4 regions of the Streptomyces sp. NPDC092370 genome follow, and region 1 is predicted to be linked to each of the others. Evidence: riboswitches for the same ligand, from Rfam matches in the RefSeq annotation. Region 1 holds a riboswitch; each other region holds the start of a gene.
The links. Region 1 has a riboswitch for cobalamin ahead of ACIQHQ_RS21745 (ABC transporter ATP-binding protein). Riboswitches for the same ligand answer to the same signal wherever they lie in the genome.
Positions count from the first base shown of each region.

Region 2: another riboswitch for cobalamin. It lies ahead of ACIQHQ_RS03545 (prenyltransferase/squalene oxidase repeat-containing protein); the one in region 1 lies ahead of ACIQHQ_RS21745 (ABC transporter ATP-binding protein).
Region 3: another riboswitch for cobalamin. It lies ahead of ACIQHQ_RS20090 (energy-coupling factor ABC transporter permease); the one in region 1 lies ahead of ACIQHQ_RS21745 (ABC transporter ATP-binding protein).
Region 4: another riboswitch for cobalamin. It lies ahead of ACIQHQ_RS14980 (ribonucleoside-diphosphate reductase subunit alpha); the one in region 1 lies ahead of ACIQHQ_RS21745 (ABC transporter ATP-binding protein).

Region 1 covers NZ_JBIVQO010000007.1:73,933-78,143, reverse strand. The annotation lists gene ACIQHQ_RS21760 (YigZ family protein) at 1-323, opposite strand, end outside; gene ACIQHQ_RS21755 (SixA phosphatase family protein) at 333-893, opposite strand; gene ACIQHQ_RS21750 (hypothetical protein) at 890-1,609, opposite strand; partial or broken gene ACIQHQ_RS21745 (ABC transporter ATP-binding protein) at 1,712-2,164, opposite strand; cobalamin riboswitch at 2,286-2,414, opposite strand; gene ACIQHQ_RS21740 (CoA-binding protein) at 2,538-2,966, shown strand; partial or broken gene ACIQHQ_RS21735 (FAD-dependent monooxygenase) at 3,119-3,538, shown strand; gene ACIQHQ_RS21730 (ArsR/SmtB family transcription factor) at 3,540-3,899, opposite strand; gene ACIQHQ_RS21725 (cation diffusion facilitator family transporter) at 3,963-4,211, shown strand, end outside.
Region 2 covers NZ_JBIVQO010000001.1:795,454-799,664, reverse strand. The annotation lists gene ACIQHQ_RS03555 (helix-turn-helix domain-containing protein) at 1-845, shown strand, start outside; gene ACIQHQ_RS03550 (SAM-dependent methyltransferase) at 849-1,664, opposite strand; cobalamin riboswitch at 2,100-2,235, shown strand; gene ACIQHQ_RS03545 (prenyltransferase/squalene oxidase repeat-containing protein) at 2,349-3,557, shown strand; gene ACIQHQ_RS03540 (SCO2322 family protein) at 3,554-4,189, shown strand; gene ACIQHQ_RS03535 (energy-coupling factor transporter transmembrane component T) at 4,182-4,211, shown strand, end outside.
Region 3 covers NZ_JBIVQO010000006.1:200,296-204,506, forward strand. The annotation lists gene ACIQHQ_RS20085 (protein kinase) at 1-1,084, shown strand, start outside; cobalamin riboswitch at 1,214-1,560, shown strand; gene ACIQHQ_RS20090 (energy-coupling factor ABC transporter permease) at 1,590-2,291, shown strand; gene ACIQHQ_RS20095 (energy-coupling factor ABC transporter substrate-binding protein) at 2,288-2,656, shown strand; gene cbiQ (cobalt ECF transporter T component CbiQ) at 2,663-3,412, shown strand; gene ACIQHQ_RS20105 (energy-coupling factor ABC transporter ATP-binding protein) at 3,409-4,211, shown strand, end outside.
Region 4 covers NZ_JBIVQO010000004.1:201,743-205,953, reverse strand. The annotation lists gene ACIQHQ_RS14985 (ribonucleotide-diphosphate reductase subunit beta) at 1-163, opposite strand, end outside; gene ACIQHQ_RS14980 (ribonucleoside-diphosphate reductase subunit alpha) at 163-2,514, opposite strand; cobalamin riboswitch at 2,636-2,769, opposite strand; gene mctP (monocarboxylate uptake permease MctP) at 2,958-4,211, opposite strand, start outside.

The sequences.
Region 1 (4,211 bases):
CCGAGCTTGACCCCGCCGTAGTAGCGGGTGACGACGGCGACGACGTACCGCATGTCCCGGCGCAGCAGCATCTGGAGCATGGGGACACCGGCCGTACCGCCCGGTTCGCCGTCGTCGCTCGCCTTCTGGACGCAGGCGTCGGCGCCGATCACATAGGCCCAGCAGTTGTGGCTGGCGTCGGCGTGCTCCTTGCGGACCGCGGCGATGAAGTCCTGGGCCTCCCGCTCGGTGGCCGCCGGGGCGAGGGCGCACAGGAAGCGGGAGCGGTTGACCTCGGTCTCGTGCACGCCGGCGACGGTGACCGTGCGGTATTCGTCCTGCATCCGGCCAGCCTATGCGCGGCCCCCGGGCTGCTCCTTCGCGCCCCGGGGCACGATCACGGACGTGAGCAGCGCGGCGCCGGGGGCGAGGGCCCGCCAGGCCGTGCCGCGCCAGGACAGCACGGCGATCGCCGAGGTGGGGAACTTCGTGCGGACCTGCTCCAGGGTGTCGTCGAGGCCGTCACCGGCGAGGGCCAGGACCAGTTCCTCCAGACCGGGGTTGTGCCCGATCAGCAGCAGGGTCTCCACCTCGGCGGGCACCTCGTGCACGACGGCCAGCAGACCGGACGGGCCGGCGGCGTAGATGCGGCGGTCGTGCCGGACCGGCGGGGGCGTGCCCCACTCGGCCGCGACCAGGTCCCAGGTCCGGCGGGCACGGACGGCGGTGGAGCACAGCGCGAGGTCGGGCAGGAGGTCGGCGTCGGCCAGGACCCGCCCGGCCGCGGGGGCGTCCCGGCGGCCCCGCGGGGCGAGGGGGCGTTCGTGGTCGGCGACGTCCAGGGGCCAGGACGACTTGGCGTGCCGCAGCACGATCAGGCGGCGCAGCGGTCCCGCTCCGGCGCGTTCGATCATGACGGTGACCCCAGATCGCGGGTGAGTTCGAGGCCGAGGAGCCGGTCGGCGTAGGCGTACGTCTCGAAGCGTGCGCCGTCCGCGTGGTCGGGCTCGGTCTCGACGTGGCGCAGGACGTCCAGCACCCCGGGCACGTCCAGGTCGTCCTCCCAGGCGTCACGCAACCGCCCCCGCACGTCGTCGGGGATCGGCCGCGAGGGCTGCCGCGCCCAGCGGGCGACCGCGGCGCGCCAGCGGGCGAGGGTGGCACGGGCGTCGTCGAGGGAGGACCTTTCCAGCCGGACGGGCACGCTGTGGTGCCGGGTGAGCAGGGCCAGGCGCAGGGCGGCGGGGTCGGAGTGGTCCGGCGTGTCCACCTCCACCGGCGCGACGGCGATCCGCACCCCGTCGGGCAGCGGCCCGTCCTCGGCGGCGACGACGTGGACGGCCTGGGCCTCACCCAGTCCCGCGCCGACGTCGGGACTGTCCTCGAAGGGGTGCATGCCGAGGGTCGCGGCGTCCGCACGCAGTTCCGCCTGCCTGTGGCCGCCGCTCAGCAGCGCCCACACCGGTGTGCCGCCGAGTTCCAGGGCCCGGACGAGGAGATCCCCGACGAGCAGCACCCGCAGGCTCGTCGTGTCGGAGCCGGGCGCGTGCACCACGACACGGGTCAGGCCCCGGCGGGCCGGGGCGGCGTCGACCGGCTCATGGCTTCGGGCGTCGATGATGCGCAGCACGGGGTGAGCGTAGGCGGGCGGACACGCACACGCGGGCAGGTTCGCCGTTTTAGGGTCACCGTGGCGCAATCGTCCCCGCCGGTGGCCTATCCGGCGCTCCTGTCAGGCCAGCGTCCCCAGGAACCGCGCATGCGGCCGCCCCTCGCGCCCTTCACGGCTGACATTGGCCCGCACCCCGTACACCTCGGCGATGACCTCCTCCGTGACGACGTCCCCCGGAGTGCCCCCGGCCACGACCCGCCCCGCGCACAGCACGACGGCCTGATCGCAGTACATCGCCGCGAGGTTGAGGTCGTGCAGGGCGACGACGGTGGTGACCGGAAGACCCGTGACGAGAGTGAGCAGGTCGAGCTGGTGGTGGATGTCGAGGTGGTTGGTGGGCTCGTCGAGGAGGAGTTCACGGGGTTCCTGGGCGAGCGCGCGGGCGATCTGCACCCGCTGGTGTTCGCCGCCCGGGAGCGTGTGCCAGGGCGGGCCGGAACGGCCGGTGAGGCCCGTGCGCTCCAGGGCGGCGCGCACGGTCCGCTCGTCGTCCACGGAGGCGGGCGTCCAGGCCTCCTCGCGGGCACCGCGACCTGGACCGGCCCGAAAACCAGTCCTCAGGCGTCGAGGGCCCATGCGCGGAGCCCGGTCGTACGGTGCTCCCTGGCCGCATGCGGCCGCGGGGGCCGCCGGCAGGTCTTCGGACTCGGGTTCACCCGGATCGGAGCACCTTCCCGGACGTCCACGAGGGAGTCCAGTGGCCGAGGCCCCGCCCGTCCCCCTCACCGCTGCGCGTCAGTTCCGGATTCGCACCGGATTCCCTGACCCACGTACATGGGTTCGACTGGCCTCGGCAAGCCATCACGGAGGCCGTCCGGGGAATCACCGCGCACCCTGCGCCGTTGACCCGGGAGCAGTTCGTCCACGACTTTCGAGGAGGCCGCCGGTGTACGGCGACGAGGCAACGGTCCGCAGGATTCTCACCGGGCTCGGCGACACCTGGGCCGTGGTGGGCCTGTCGTCGAACCGGCAGCGCGCGGCGTACGGCGTCGCCGCCGTGCTCCAGCGCTTCGGCAAGCGCGTCGTGCCGGTGCACCGGAAGGCGGAGACCGTGCACGGGGAGAAGGGGTACGCGAGCCTGGCGGACGTCCCCTTCGACGTGGACGTGGTGGACGTCTTCGTGAACAGCGACCTCGCCGGAGCCGTCGCCGACGAGGCGGTCGCCAAGGACGCGAAGGGCGTCTGGTTCCAGCTCGGCGTCATCGACGAAGCGGCGTACGAGCGGACCCGGGCGGCGGGCCTGGAAATGGTGATGGACCGCTGCCCGGCGATCGAGATCCCACGGCTGTCTCCTCACCGCGTACACGAATCCTGAAGCGTTTCCCACGAAATGCCCGCACCCGGTCCAGGGTGCACAACTCGTCTTCTGCGGTCGCCTGACCGATTCCTGGCCTGAGGCTCGTGCTCGCCGAACTCCCCGAGTTCATCTCTGAGAGGCCCCGCATATATGGAAATGGAAAGAGGCGGCCTGCGCCGGCCGAGGGACGGCTGATCGAGAGGCGCGTGCTGGACATGCACGACTACGTGGTCGAGCCGATGGTGCGCGGCCGGCTGTTCCTGGCCGGCGACGCGGCCCATCCGGTCACCCCCATCGCCGCCAAGGGCATGAACCTCGCCCTGCACGACGCCTTCCCGCTCGGCGACGCCTTGGCCGCCCGGCTGACCACCGGCGACGGCAGCGGCCTCGGCGGCTACGCGGAGGCATGCCTGCGGCGCGTGTGGGAGTACCAGGAGTTCTCGCAGTGACTGTCCGAGGTGTACCACGGCACGGCAGCGTGCGACCCGTTTCGCGCGGGCACCGCGCTCGCCCGGCTGCGCCGCCTGTTCACCTCGCCCGTGGCGGCCGCCGCCTTCGCCGAGCAGTACCTCGGGACGGCGCGGTACTGACTCAGTCGTGCGGGGGCCGGTCGCTGAGGCGGTGGTCGGCCACGCTCAGCGCCTCGTCGACGAGCCGGCGCAGATGGCCGTCGCTAAGTGAGTAGACCACCCGACGACCTTCCTTGCGCGTGTTCACCAGGCCCGCGAGGCGCAGTCGCGCCAGGTGCTGGCTGACGGCCGGCCTGGCCGCTCCGCACGCTTCCGTGAGGGTCGTGACGTCGGCCTCTCCCCCGGTCAGCGCGTGCAGCAGCGCGAGCCGGGTCCGGTCCCCCAGCAGGGCGAGGAGTTCGGCCGCGAGTGCGAACTGCTCCTCGCCGGGGCTGCGCGGATGCGCATCATGCGCAGATGACAGGTGCATGCGTGCGCTCATACGCACATAATGGCGCCACAGGACGGGTACGTCCACTCTCGCGCGCACCGAAAGGGGAACCACGTGAGCGACCGGCACGAACACTCCCACCCGCACCGCCACGACAACGGTCACAGTCACAGCCACGGCCTGCGCCGCCGGATGAGCCACCTCCTCACCCCGCACTCCCACGAGACGGCCGACAAGGTCGACTCCGCACTGGAGTCCTCGGCGCGCGGGATGCGCGCACTGTGGGTCTCGCTCGCCGTCCTCGGCGTGAGCGCGCTGGCCCAGGCGGTCGTGGTGGCCCTGTCCGGATCGGTGGCACTGCTC
Region 2 (4,211 bases), on a different contig from region 1:
CCGGGCCCATGGTGCCGCGGCTGGCGCTGGGCGCCCGGCTGCGCGGGCTGCGGCAGGAGCGCGGCATCGACCGGGCGGACGCGGGCCACGTCATCCGCGCCTCCGCCTCCAAGATCAGCCGGATGGAGGCCGGCCGCCACGGCTTCAAACTGCGTGACGTCGCCGATCTGCTCACCCTCTACGGCGTCACGGACGAGGCCGAACGCGCCACCTTGCTGGCACTGGCCGAGCAGGCCAACACCCCGGCCTGGTGGCGGTCCTACAGCGATGTGGTGCCCGCCTGGACGCAGACCTGCCTGGGCGCCGAGCAGGCGGCGAGCCTCATCCGCTGCTTCCAGGTCCAGCGGGTCCCCGACCTGCTCCAGACCGCCGACTACGCGCGGGCGGCCGTCCGGCTCGCCCACCCGGACGCGGGTGCGGCACAGATCGATCGCCGGGTCGCGTTGCGGATGGCCCGCCAGCGGATCCTGCACCGGCAGCCGGCGACCCGGCTGTGGGCCGTGATCGACGAGGCGGCACTGCGCCGCCCGGTGGGCGGCATCCCCGTGATGCGCGCCCAGCTCAGGCATCTCATCGAGCTCTGCCGGCTGCCGCAGGTCACGATCCAGGTCCTGCCGTTCGCCGCCGGCGGCCATGCGGCGGAGGGCGGCCCGGTCACCATTCTGCGGCTGCCCGGCGGGCAGTTGCCCGACGTGGTCTGCCTGGAGCAGCTCACCACCGCCCTCCACCCCGACCGGCCGGCCGAGATCGAGCGCTACTGGGACGCCATGAACCGGCTGGTGGTCGAGGCCGAGTCGCCGGACGAGACTCCGACCGTCCTGCACCGCATCCTCCAGGAGACCTGAGGGTCAGCGCTTGAGGGCCACCCCGCCGTACTGGTGCACCTCCGCGGGCAGTCCCAGGGCCGCGGCGTCGGGTCGCCAGCGTGAGCACGACGCCACACCCGGTTCGAGCAGTTCCAGACCGTCGAAGTAGCGCTCGATCTGCTCGGGGTTGCGCAGGATGTACGGGATCGAACCGCCCTCGTTGTACTGCTGGATGGCCCGGACGTAGTCCTCGCTGGTGTCGGTGGAGTCGTACTGCACCAGGTAGCTGCCGGGAGGAAGGGCGTCCACCAGCCGGCGCACGATCGAGCGGGCCTCGTCGTGGTCCTCGATGTGGCCCAGGATGCCCATCAGCATGAGGGCGACGGGCCGGTCGAAGTCGAGGGTCTTCCCGGCTTCCCGGACGATCGTCTCCGGCTCACGCAGGTCCGCGTCGACGTAGTTGGTGACGCCTTCCGTCGTACTGGCCAGCAGGGCGCGGGCGTGGGCCAGCACCAGGGGGTCGTTGTCGACGTAGACGATCCGGCTCTCCGGGGCCACCCGCTGGGCGATCTGGTGGGTGTTGTCCACGTTGGGCAGCCCGGTGCCGACGTCCAGGAACTGGCGGATGCCCTCCTCGCCGGCCAGGTGGCGCACGGCCCGGGCGAGGAAGTAGCGGGCGGCGCGGGCCCCGGTCTCGATGCCGGGGAAGATCTCGCGGAACGCGTCACCGGCCACCCGGTCGACCTCGTAGTTGTCCCTGCCGCCCAGCCAGTAGTTCCAGATCCGGGCCGAGTGCGGAACCGAGGTGTCGATCTTGGGGAACGGCTCCTGCTGGGAGTTCTCCACCTGGTCGGTCATGGACGCTCCTGGCGTGTGAGGTCGGGGAACCCCACGTTAGCCGGTCTGCGCCCCGAAGAGGATCAACTCCTCGGCAGCGCCCAGGAGTTCGACCTCCATCCGGCTCACCGTCGGACCGCACCCCGCCTGCGCAGGACCTCGCCCGGGGCCGGTCGCGTCAGTGGCGACGGGCCGGCGAGGAGGGCGGCGAGCATGGCACAGGCGGGTGCGGAGAGGGCCCTGAAGCCACCCCGCCCACCCGGTACCCCACGGATACGGGGAGATCGGCCCCACCCACCGGACGCAACCGCCGCCCGGGACGAAGCCGCGCCCCCCACCGGCGCACCGGCCGGCACGAGACCGTGCCACCGCGCAGGCCGGCGTCCCCGGGCGTCCCCAGGCGCAGCCCACCGTGCGGCCCCGGCCCCCCGGCCCCCCGGCCCCCTCGGCCCGATTTCTACGTGCGGGTACAGTAAGCGGGTCGTCATCACACCGTACGGGGGGAAGCCGGTGCAATTCCGGCGCTGACCCGCAACCGTATACCGCCGCTCCGAGGCGGTGAGCCGGATCGCTTCGTACGGTTTCGTGACCGGCTCACGTGCCCGGCAGATCGCCGGTGCACGGCACCGTCGAGGTATACGGAGCCGAGCCGCCGGGGTGTCCCGTGCTGCCCGGCTCCCCCACAGGGAGAGGCCCCCGCCGATCATGAACGTCCGCCGCAGCGCCGCGGTCCTGGCCGCCGTCGCCGTGATCGGCGCCGCAACCCCGGCCGCCGCCGCCCCGTCCCCGTCGCCCTCCCAGGCGTTCCCCTCCGCCCTGTACGGCGACTCGGACCCGAAGTTCGACGGCGTCTGGCGCCAGTCGCTCGCGCTGCTCGCACAGGACACGGTGGGGGTGAAGCCGGCCGCGAAGTCCGTGCAGTGGCTGGTGCGCCAGCAGTGCGAGAACGGCTCCTTCGCCTCGTACCGGCCCGATCCCGCCACCGCGTGCGACGCCAAGACGATGCTGGACACCAATGCCACGTCGGCGGCGGTGCAGGCCCTCGCCGCGCTCGGCGGGCACGAGGAGGTCAGCCGCAAGGCCGTCGGCTGGCTGAAGTCCGTCCAGAACCAGGACGGCGGCTGGGGCTACGCGCCCGGCGGCGCCAGCGACACCAACTCGACGTCGATCGTCATCGGTGCCCTCGTCGCGGCGGGCGAGAAGCCGGACCAGGTCGAGAAGGGCGGCAAGTCGCCCTACGACGCCCTGCTGAAGCTCGCGCTGCCCTGCGGCGGGGACGGCGGCGGCGCGTTCGCGTTCCAGCCGGACAAGAAGGGCAAGCTCACCGCCAACGCCGACGCCACGGCGGCCGGTGTGCTCGGCGCGCTGGGCCAGGGCATGGTCGTCAAGCCGGGCGAGAAGTCCGAGGCGACCTGCGAGAAGGCCACCACGCCCGAGCAGGCGGCGGCGAACGGTGCGGGTTATCTCACCGCCGCCCTCGCCAAGGACGGCGACCACCTTTTGTCCGCCCTGGCGGGTGCCGAGCCCCAGCCCGACTTCGGCAACACCGCCGACGCGGTCGTCGCGCTCGCCGCTCGGGGCGACACCGGGCAGGCGGAGAAGTCCGTGCGGTGGCTGGAGAAGAAGTCCGCCTCCTGGGCCGCGCAGAGCGGTCCGGCCGCCTACGCCCAGCTGATCCTCGCCGCCCACGCGACCGGCACGAACCCGCGCGACTTCGGCGGCGCGGACCTCGTCAAGCAGCTGGGCGCGACGGGCCCGGCCCCGCAGGCCGCGGGGAAGACCAAGGCCGCGGACGACAAGGAGGACTCCGGCTCGGACTTCTTCGGGGTCTGGTGGTACGTCGGCGTCTGCCTGGTCGCCGGGATCGGCATCGGGTTCCTGTTCACCGGCCGCAAGAAGCAGCGGCAGCTGTGATCCGCCGGGCCGTTCTGCTCCTCCTGGCCTCGCTCCTGCTGTGTGCGGGCGCGGGCCAGGCCCAGGCCGCCGGGTACCGGTACTGGTCGTTCTGGGAGCGCGACGCGGGCCGCTGGGTCTACGCCACCCAGGGTCCGTCCCTGGCCCGCCCCTCCGACGGCGACGTCCAGGGCTTCCGCTTCGCGGTGAGCGAGGACTCCGCGAGTGCACTCCGGCCGCGCGGCACGGCCGACTTCGCGAGGATCTGCGCGAAGACGCCCGCGCAGGAGGGCCGGAAGCGGGTGGCCCTGGTCATCGACTTCGGCACACCGTCGGACGCCCCCGGGGACGAGATCCCGCCCTCCGCCCGCACGGCCTGCGCCCGGGTCTCCCCCGACGCGACGACGGCCCAGGCCCTGGCCTCGGTGGCCGAGCCGCTGCGCTACGACACCAACGCCCTGTTGTGTGCGATCTCGGGCTATCCGGAGAAGGGCTGCGGCGAACAGGTCTCCCGCAAGCAGCAGAAGCAGAGGCCCGCAGCGGGGAAGAACTCCCCGTCGGACGACGGGCCGTCCCTGGGCCTGGTCGGGGGCATCGCCCTGGTGGTGGTCCTGGGTGGTGCGGCGGTCCGGCAGGTACGACGGCGTGGGTAGCAGCACCCGGTGCCTGCACCGG
Region 3 (4,211 bases), on a different contig from region 1:
GGGCATCGTGCACCGGGACGTCAAACCCGCCAATCTGCTGCTCGACGCCCACGGCACGTTGAAGATCGGCGACTTCGGCATCGCGCGGTTCCTCGACGACCCCGGCGCCGCGCTGACCGCCACCGGCCAGATCGTCGGCACCGGTCTCTACCTCGCGCCCGAACGGGCCCTGGGCAAGCCCGCGGGGCCCGCCTCCGACATGTACTCCCTGGGCTGCGTGCTCTACCAGCTCCTCAGCGGCCGCCCGCCGTTCCAGGCCGACACCGCCGTCGCCCTGCTCCACCAGCATCTCGACTCGGCCCCCGTGCCGCCTCGCGAACTCGGAGTGTGCGAACTGCCGCCGGCGTTCGAGAACTACCTCCTCGGTATGCTCGCCAAGCAGCCCGAGGACCGGCCCACCGCCCAGCAGGCCGCCGAGTGGTTCACCGGGGGTGCCTGGCGGGGCCTGCCCGAGCCGCTGCCGGAGGTTTCCGCGTCGCTGCGGCCGAAGACCGCGTCCGCGACGCCGTCCGCCGGGCCGGAGCCGTACGCCGCTGTGCCGAGCCCGTATGCCGCCGAGACCAGCAGTCCGACCACGTACGCACTGCCCGCGACCACGGGACACCGCACCGCGGCCCGGGCGGCCCAGGCGGGTCGTTCGGGGCGCTCATCCGGGCGGGGCGGCCCCGGCAACCGCTCCCGGGTGGCCGCGACGGCCGCCGCCGCGGCACTCTTCCTCGCCGCGATGCTCCTCGGCATGCGCTGGTTCTCGCCCGACACCACCGCGGAGGGCACGGAACCCGACGCGTCGCCGTCCGCGAGCAGCCCCGCTGCCACGCCGGCCTCCGTCTCCACCACGTCTGTCTCCTCCGCCCCGGGCGCCGGCCCGGCAGCCGCCGGCACGCCGGGCATCGGCACCGTGGCCGATGTCACTCCGTCCACTCCGATCGCCTCCCCGACCCTTCCCGCGCCCGCGTCCGGCACCCCGGCTCCCGCCGGGGAGGCGGGTGACGGCGGCCCGGAGCAGGCCAAGCCGGAGAAGCCGCGCCCCGCCGGGGCAGACGGGGAGGGCGACGACGGCGGAGACGACGGGGGCGACGACTGACGCGGCCCGGACATCGTGTGACGGGGCCCTTCCCGCAGCGCGTGGATCAGCGGGGGGATGCGCCGGTGTGCGAGCGGGCGCCCCCTCGCGCGCCCCCAGGGGTGGCTTGTCATCGCCCTTACCCCGGCCTTATTGTCACCAGGCCTTGGTGAACGGGAAATCCGGTGTGATGCCGGTGCGGCCCTCGCCACTGTGAATCGGGAAGTCCGGCTCCGGCCCTCACGGGCAGCCACTGGGTCCTCGGGCCCTGGTGCCACATTCCCGTCTGCCGCGCGACGCCTGGCACGCACGCTCGCCGCGTTGCCGGAGCGCCCCCATGGGCGCTCCGGCGCCTTGCGAGCGCACGCCGGACGCCGTACGGCCCGCCCTTCGGGCGGACGACGGGAATGTGACGCCAGGGCCCTAGCCCCGGGAAGGCGGAGTTCGGGCGGTGGTACCCGTCAGCCAGGAGACCGGCCAAGGCGCGTCAACCATCCACGAGGTGCTGGAGAGGGTCTGCTGAGCCATGCACATTGCCGAGGGTTTCCTTCCTCCGGCGCACGCGGTCGCCTGGGGCGTCGCGTCGGCGCCGTTCGTCGTCCACGGGGTCCGGTCGCTCACCCGTGAAGTGCGCGAGCACCCCGAGAGCACCCTGCTCCTCGGTGCGTCCGGCGCCTTCACCTTCGTCCTGTCCGCCCTGAAGCTGCCGTCCGTCACCGGCAGTTGCTCACACCCCACCGGCACGGGCCTCGGAGCCATCCTGTTCCGGCCGCCCGTCATGGCGGTGCTGGGCACCATCACCCTGCTCTTCCAGGCGCTGCTGCTCGCGCACGGCGGCCTCACCACGCTCGGCGCCAACGTCTTCTCGATGGCGATCGTCGGCCCCTGGGCCGGCTACGCCGTCTACGCACTGCTGCGGCGCTCCAACGCGCCGCTGATGGTGGCCGTGTTCTCCGGCGCGTTCGTCGCCGACCTGTCCACCTATTGCGTCACCAGCGTGCAGCTGGCTCTCGCGTTTCCCGACCCGGGCAGCGGATTCCTCGGCGCGCTCGGCAAGTTCGGTTCCATCTTCGCCGTCACCCAGATCCCGCTCGCGGTCAGCGAAGGCCTGCTGACCGTGCTCGTGATGCGGCTGCTGGTGCAGTCCAGCAAGGGCGAACTGACCCGGCTGGGCGTGCTCCTGGCCAAGAAGCAGACCCGGACCGAGACCGAGGCGGTGACCCGATGAGCAAGAACACGAAGATCAACCTGGTGCTGCTGTTCGCCGTGGCCGCGCTCGCCGTGCTGCCCCTGGCGCTCGGCCTGGGCGACCACAAGAAGGAGCCGTTCACGGGAGCCGACGCCGAGGCCGAGACGGCGATCACCGAGCTGAAGCCGGATTACGAGCCGTGGTTCTCACCGCTGTACGAGCCGCCGTCCGGCGAGATCGAGTCGGCTCTGTTCGCCCTCCAGGCGGCTCTCGGCGCCGGGGTCCTCGCCTACTACTTCGGCCTGCGCCGCGGACGTCGGCAGGGCGAGCGGCGGGTGCTGGAGCGGGAGGCCGGCAGCGCGGTCGCCGGCGCCGCGGAGAAGTCCGCCGCGGAACGGGACTGAGCCCGGGTGCTGCCGATCGACGCGGCGGCGCACAGCAGTCGCTGGCGCCGCCGCCATCCCGTGGACAAGGCCGTGCTCGGGCTCGGCCTGACCGTGCTCGCGATCTCCCTGCCGCCCTGGCCGGGCGCGGCCCTGGTGCTGCTGACCGCCCTGGTGGTGCTGCTGGGACCGGCCGGTGTGCCCGGGCGGCGGCTGTGGCGGGCCTACCGGGTGCCACTGGGCTTCTGTGTGACCGGCGCGGTCACGCTGCTCGTCCAGGTGGGCGGCCCGGGCGGCTTCGTCTCCCTCGCCGCCGACGGGCCGCTGCGGGCCGGGGAATTGCTGCTGCGCACCTCGGCGGCCTCGCTGGGCGTGCTGCTGTTCGCCTTCACCACCCCCATGTCCGACCTGCTGCCCCGCCTGGTACGGGCCGGGATTCCCGCGCCGGTCGTCGACGTCGCACTGGTGACGTACCGGATGAGCTTCCTGCTGCTGGACTCCGTGCGTCGCATCCGGGAGGCCCAGGCGGCCCGGCTCGGGCACACCAGCCGGAGCGCGGAGTGGCGTTCCCTGGCCGGGCTCGGCGCCACCGCGTTCGTCCGGGCCTTCGACCGGGCCACCCGTCTCCAGGCCGGGCTCGCCGGGCGCGGCTACGACGGCACCTTGCGCGTCCTGGTGCCCGAGGCCCGGGTGTCCGTCCGTTTCACGGCGGCCAGTTGCGTGCTGCTCGTGGCGCTGGTCGTCCTCACCCTCGTACTGGAAAGGCCGCTGACATGAGCGAGCCCGCTCTCGTCGCCCTGCGGGGCGCGTCCTTCGCCTACGAGGACGGTCCGGCCGTGCTCAGCGGCCTCGACTTCGAGATCCGCGAAGGGCGCGCGCTCGCCCTGCTCGGCCGCAACGGCAGCGGCAAGACCACGCTGATGCGGCTGCTCTCCGGCGGGCTGCGGCCCCACGAGGGCGTGCTGACGGTCGAGGGCCGGCCGGTGTCGTACGACCGCGAGGGCCTGACCCGGCTGCGGACGACCGTGCAGCTGGTGGTGCAGGACCCGGACGACCAGCTGTTCGCGGCCTCCGTCGAGCAGGACGTGTCGTTCGGGCCGCTGAACCTCGGCCTGGACGACCCACAGGTGCGGGCGCGGGTGGCGGAGGCGCTCGCCGCCCTGGACATCACGGCCCTGGCCGACCGGCCCACCCATCTCCTCTCCTACGGGCAGCGCAAACGCACCGCCATCGCGGGCGCGGTCGCCATGCGGCCCCGCGTCCTCGTCCTCGACGAGCCGACGGCCGGACTCGACCCCGACGGGCAGGAACGGCTCCTCACGACCCTCGAGGGGCTCCGTGCCGCCGGCACCACGGTCGTGATGGCCACGCACGACGTCGACCTGGCCCTGCGCTGGGCCGACGACGCGGCACTCCTGACCCCGTCCGGCGTCCGTACCGGCCCCGCTGCCACGGCACTGGCCCGCACCGACCTCCTGCGGGAAGCGGGACTACGCCTGCCCTGGGGGGCCGCGACGGCTGAGCTTCTGCGCGTCCAGGGGCTGTTGGCCGACACGGAACCGGGACCGCGCACACC
Region 4 (4,211 bases), on a different contig from region 1:
CGGGGGACAGCTTGGCGAGGTCGGCGACGTCCGAGTGGAGGTCGACCTCTTCCACGGTCCAGGTGTTCTTGATGGCGTCCCGGTAGCGCTCGTAGAAGTCCGGGTAGCGCATGGGGCGCAGGGTGAGCTCGAAGCCGGGGTCGAGAAGGTTCTGGGTGCTCATTACTGGCAGGCCTCGCAGGACTCGGGGTTTTCCAGCGAGCAGGCGACCGCTTCGGGATCCGCGGTGGCCTGCACGGGGACGGTGGCCTGGGCGGCGCGGGCGATACGGGTCGCCGGGCGCGAGCGCAGGTAGTAGGTCGTCTTCAGCCCGGACTTCCAGGCGTAGGCGTACATCGAGGAGAGCTTGCCGATGGTCGGCGTCTCCAGGAAGAGGTTCAAGGACTGGGACTGGTCCAGGAACGGGGTCCTGGCCGCCGCCATGTCGATCAGGCCGCGCTGCGGGATCTCCCACGCCGTGCGGTAGAGGGCGCGGACGTCCTCGGGGATCCAGGCGAAGTCCTGCACCGAGCCGTTGGCCTCGCGCAGGGCCTCCCTGCTGCGGGCGTCCCACACGCCGAGCCGCTTCAGCTCGTCCACCAGGTAGGAGTTGACCTGGAGGAACTCACCCGACAGTGTCTCGCGCTTGAACAGGTTGGACACCTGCGGCTCGATGCACTCGTACACGCCCGCGATCGAGGCGATCGTGGCCGTGGGCGCGATGGCGAGGAGCAGGGAGTTGCGCATGCCGGTCGTCGCGATCCGCTCGCGCAGGGCCGCCCAGCGCTCGGGCCAGGCCAGCTCCACGTCGTAGTGGTCGGGATGCAGCACGCCCCGGGCCGTCCGGGTCTTCTCCCAGGCCGGCAGCGGGCCGCTCCGCTCCGCGAGGTCGGCCGAAGCCTCGTAGGCGGCGAGCATGATGCGCTCGGCGACGCGGGTGGACAGCGCCTTGGCCTCGGGCGAGTCGAAGGGCAGGCGCAGCTTGAAGAAGACGTCCTGCAGCCCCATCGCGCCCAGGCCGACCGGACGCCAGCGGGCGTTGGAGCGGCCCGCCTGCTCGGTCGGGTAGAAGTTGATGTCGACGACCCGGTCGAGGAAGGTCACGGCCGTGCGGACGGTCTCGTCCAGGCGCTCCCAGTCGAGGTCCCCGTCGCTCACGAAGGCGCCGAGGTTGACCGAGCCCAGGTTGCAGACCGCCGTCTCCCCGTCGTCGGTCACCTCCAGGATCTCCGTGCAGAGGTTGGAGGAGTGGATGACGTGGCCCGGCTCGGCCGTCTGGTTGGCGGTGCGGTTGGCGGCGTCCTTGAAGGTCATCCAGCCGTTGCCGGTCTGCGCGAGGGTACGCATCATCCGGCCGTACAGCTCGCGTGCCGGCAGCGTCTTCTTCGCCAGGCCCTTCGCCTCGGCCGCCCGGTACGCGGCGTCGAACTCCTCGCCCCACAGGTCGACCAGCTCGGGCACGTCCGAGGGGGAGAACAGCGACCACTGCGCGTCTGCGTTCACACGCCGCATGAACTCGTCCGGCACCCAGTGCGCGAGGTTCAGGTTGTGCGTACGGCGGGCGTCCTCGCCGGTGTTGTCGCGCAGCTCCAGGAACTCCTCGATGTCGCAGTGCCAGGTCTCCAGGTAGACGGCGGCGGCGCCCTTGCGGCGGCCTCCCTGGTTCACGGCGGCGACCGAGGCGTCGAGGGTCTTCAGGAACGGGACGATGCCGTTGGAGTGCCCGTTGGTGCCGCGGATCAGCGAACCGCGGGCGCGGATGCGGGAGTAGGCCAGTCCGATGCCGCCGGCGTGCTTCGACAACCGGGCCACCTGGTGGTAGCGGTCGTAGATGGAGTCCAGCTCGTCCTTGGGGGAGTCGAGGAGGTAGCAGGACGACATCTGCGGGTGCCGGGTGCCCGAGTTGAAGAGGGTGGGGGAGGAGGGGAGGTAGTCGAGGCGGCTCATGAGGGTGTAGAGCGCGGCGACCTCGTCCACCGAGCGGCTGGTGTCGTCCTCGGCCAGGCCGGCGGCGACGCGCAGCATGAAGTGCTGGGGCGTCTCGACGACCTTGCGGGTGATCGGGTGCCGGAGCAGGTAGCGGCTGTGCAGGGTGCGCAGGCCGAAGTAGCCGAAGCGGTCGTCGGCGCCCGTGTCGATGAGCGCGTCGAGCCGGGCGGCGTGCAGCCGCACGAACTCGGCGGTGCGGTCGGCGATGAGGCCCTCGCGGTGACCGACCGCGACGGAATCGCTGAAGGAGGTGACGCCCTGCGAGGCGGCCTCGTCGCGGATGCCGATGGTCAGCAACCGGGCGGCCAGCCGGGAGTAAGCGGGGTCCTCGGAGATCAGACCGGCCGCGGCCTCCGTCGCCAGCTCCCGCAACTCCGTCTCGTCCGCCCGGGCGGACCGGCCGCGCAGCGCGGCGGCGGCGACCCGGCCGGGGTCGGTGTCGGGGAGGTCGGCGGTCAGCTCGGTCAGGGTCCGCAGCAACGCGGCTCCGGGAGCGTCCTGCACTTCTTCGGCGGCTGAGACCGGTTCGGCTGGCGCGATGGTCACGTGGGGCTCTCCCTCGCTCGGCACGGGGCCTCGTCGAGGGCAGGGGGCAGCACACGAGCGCACACGGCGTCGCGTCCACCGGCCCATTCCACGAGGCCCGGACGTCAGGCACACCGGCCGGGTGGCCGGGTGCGCTGTCGGCAGGTCCTCGGACTGACTCCTGCGCACGAAACATGCACAAGTACACCGTTGCGGGACAGTTCCGGATTCGCACCGGATTCCCCTGCGGCGACAGCGAGCATGAGCATACATCTTGTGCCGGGCGCGCATGGCACCCCCAGATGTTGTGTCGCACTGGTTTCAGAGCGTCAACTGGTAGGTCGGCAGAGTGATGTCCCGGAGCCGCATGGGGACCGCGGGAACCGCGCACGACAGCGGGCCACCGTGACGGTCGGTCACGGTGGCCCGCTGCGGCTGGTGTGCGCTGTCTCGTGCCCCTGACGTCAGTGGGCCGAACCGGCGGTGGCGGGCGGGAGCTCCACCTGGACCCCGGGATCGCCCGCGTCCGCCGTGTAGTCCTCCGGCCTGGTCTCGTCGACGCCGTCGGGGGCCTTCACGGCCTTCAGGACGAAGGTCAGGACGACCGTGACGACGACGTTCAGGACGAACGCCGTGAGACCGATGTAGCCGATCTCCCCGATGCCGGGGATCTCCTTCGCGGAGCCGCCGAAGTGCTTCTGGGTCGGAGAGGCCACACCGTACGCGGCGACCGTGCCGTAGATCATGCCGACCGCCCAGCCCGCGAGCAGCGCCCAGCGGTGGAACCAGCGGGTGAACAGGCCGCCGACCAGGGCCGGGAAGGTCTGCAGGATCCAGATGCCGCCCAGGAGCTGGAAGTTGATGGCGACCGTCTTGTCCATGGTGAGGACGAAGGCCAGGGCGCCCACCTTCACCAGCAGGGAGACCAGCTTGGAGACCTTCGTCTCCTGCGCCGGTGTGGCGTCCGGCTTGATGAAGTCCTTGTAGATGTTGCGGGTGAAGAGGTTCGCGGCCGCGATGGACATGATGGCCGCGGGCACCAGCGCGCCGATGCCGATCGCCGCGAACGCCACGCCCGCGAACCAGTCCGGGAACATCGTCTCGAACAGCTGCGGAATGGCCAGCTGCCCGTTCTGCACCTTGATGCCGGCCGCGATCGCCATGAACCCGAGCAGCGCGAGCAGGCCCAGCATCAGGGAGTACAGCGGCAGGATCGTGGTGTTGCGGCGGATCACCTCACGGCTCTTCGAGGACAGCGTCGCCGTGATCGAGTGCGGGTACATGAAGAGGGCCAGGGCGGAGCCCAGCGCCAGTGTGGCGTACGTCCACTGGCCCGCCTCCGCCGGCACCAGCGCACCGCGCGGCGCGCCCGTGGCCGGGTTGGTCTGGCTGTAGGCTTCGCCGGCTTTGGCGAAGATGTCGTCGAAGCCGCCCAGCTTGATCGGGATGTAGATGATCGCCACCGCGATGACGATGTAGATCAGCGTGTCCTTCACGAACGCGATGAGCGCGGGGGCCCGCAGACCCGACGAGTACGTGTACGCCGCCAGCACGCCGAACGCGATCAGCAGGGGCAGGTCCTTGATGAACCAGTTGGTGTTCTCGCCGCCGCCGACACCCATCACGTCCAGCACGGCCTGGATGCCGACCAGCTGGAGCGCGATGTACGGCATCGTCGCCAGGATGCCGGTGAGCGCCACCGCCAGCGACAGGCCCTT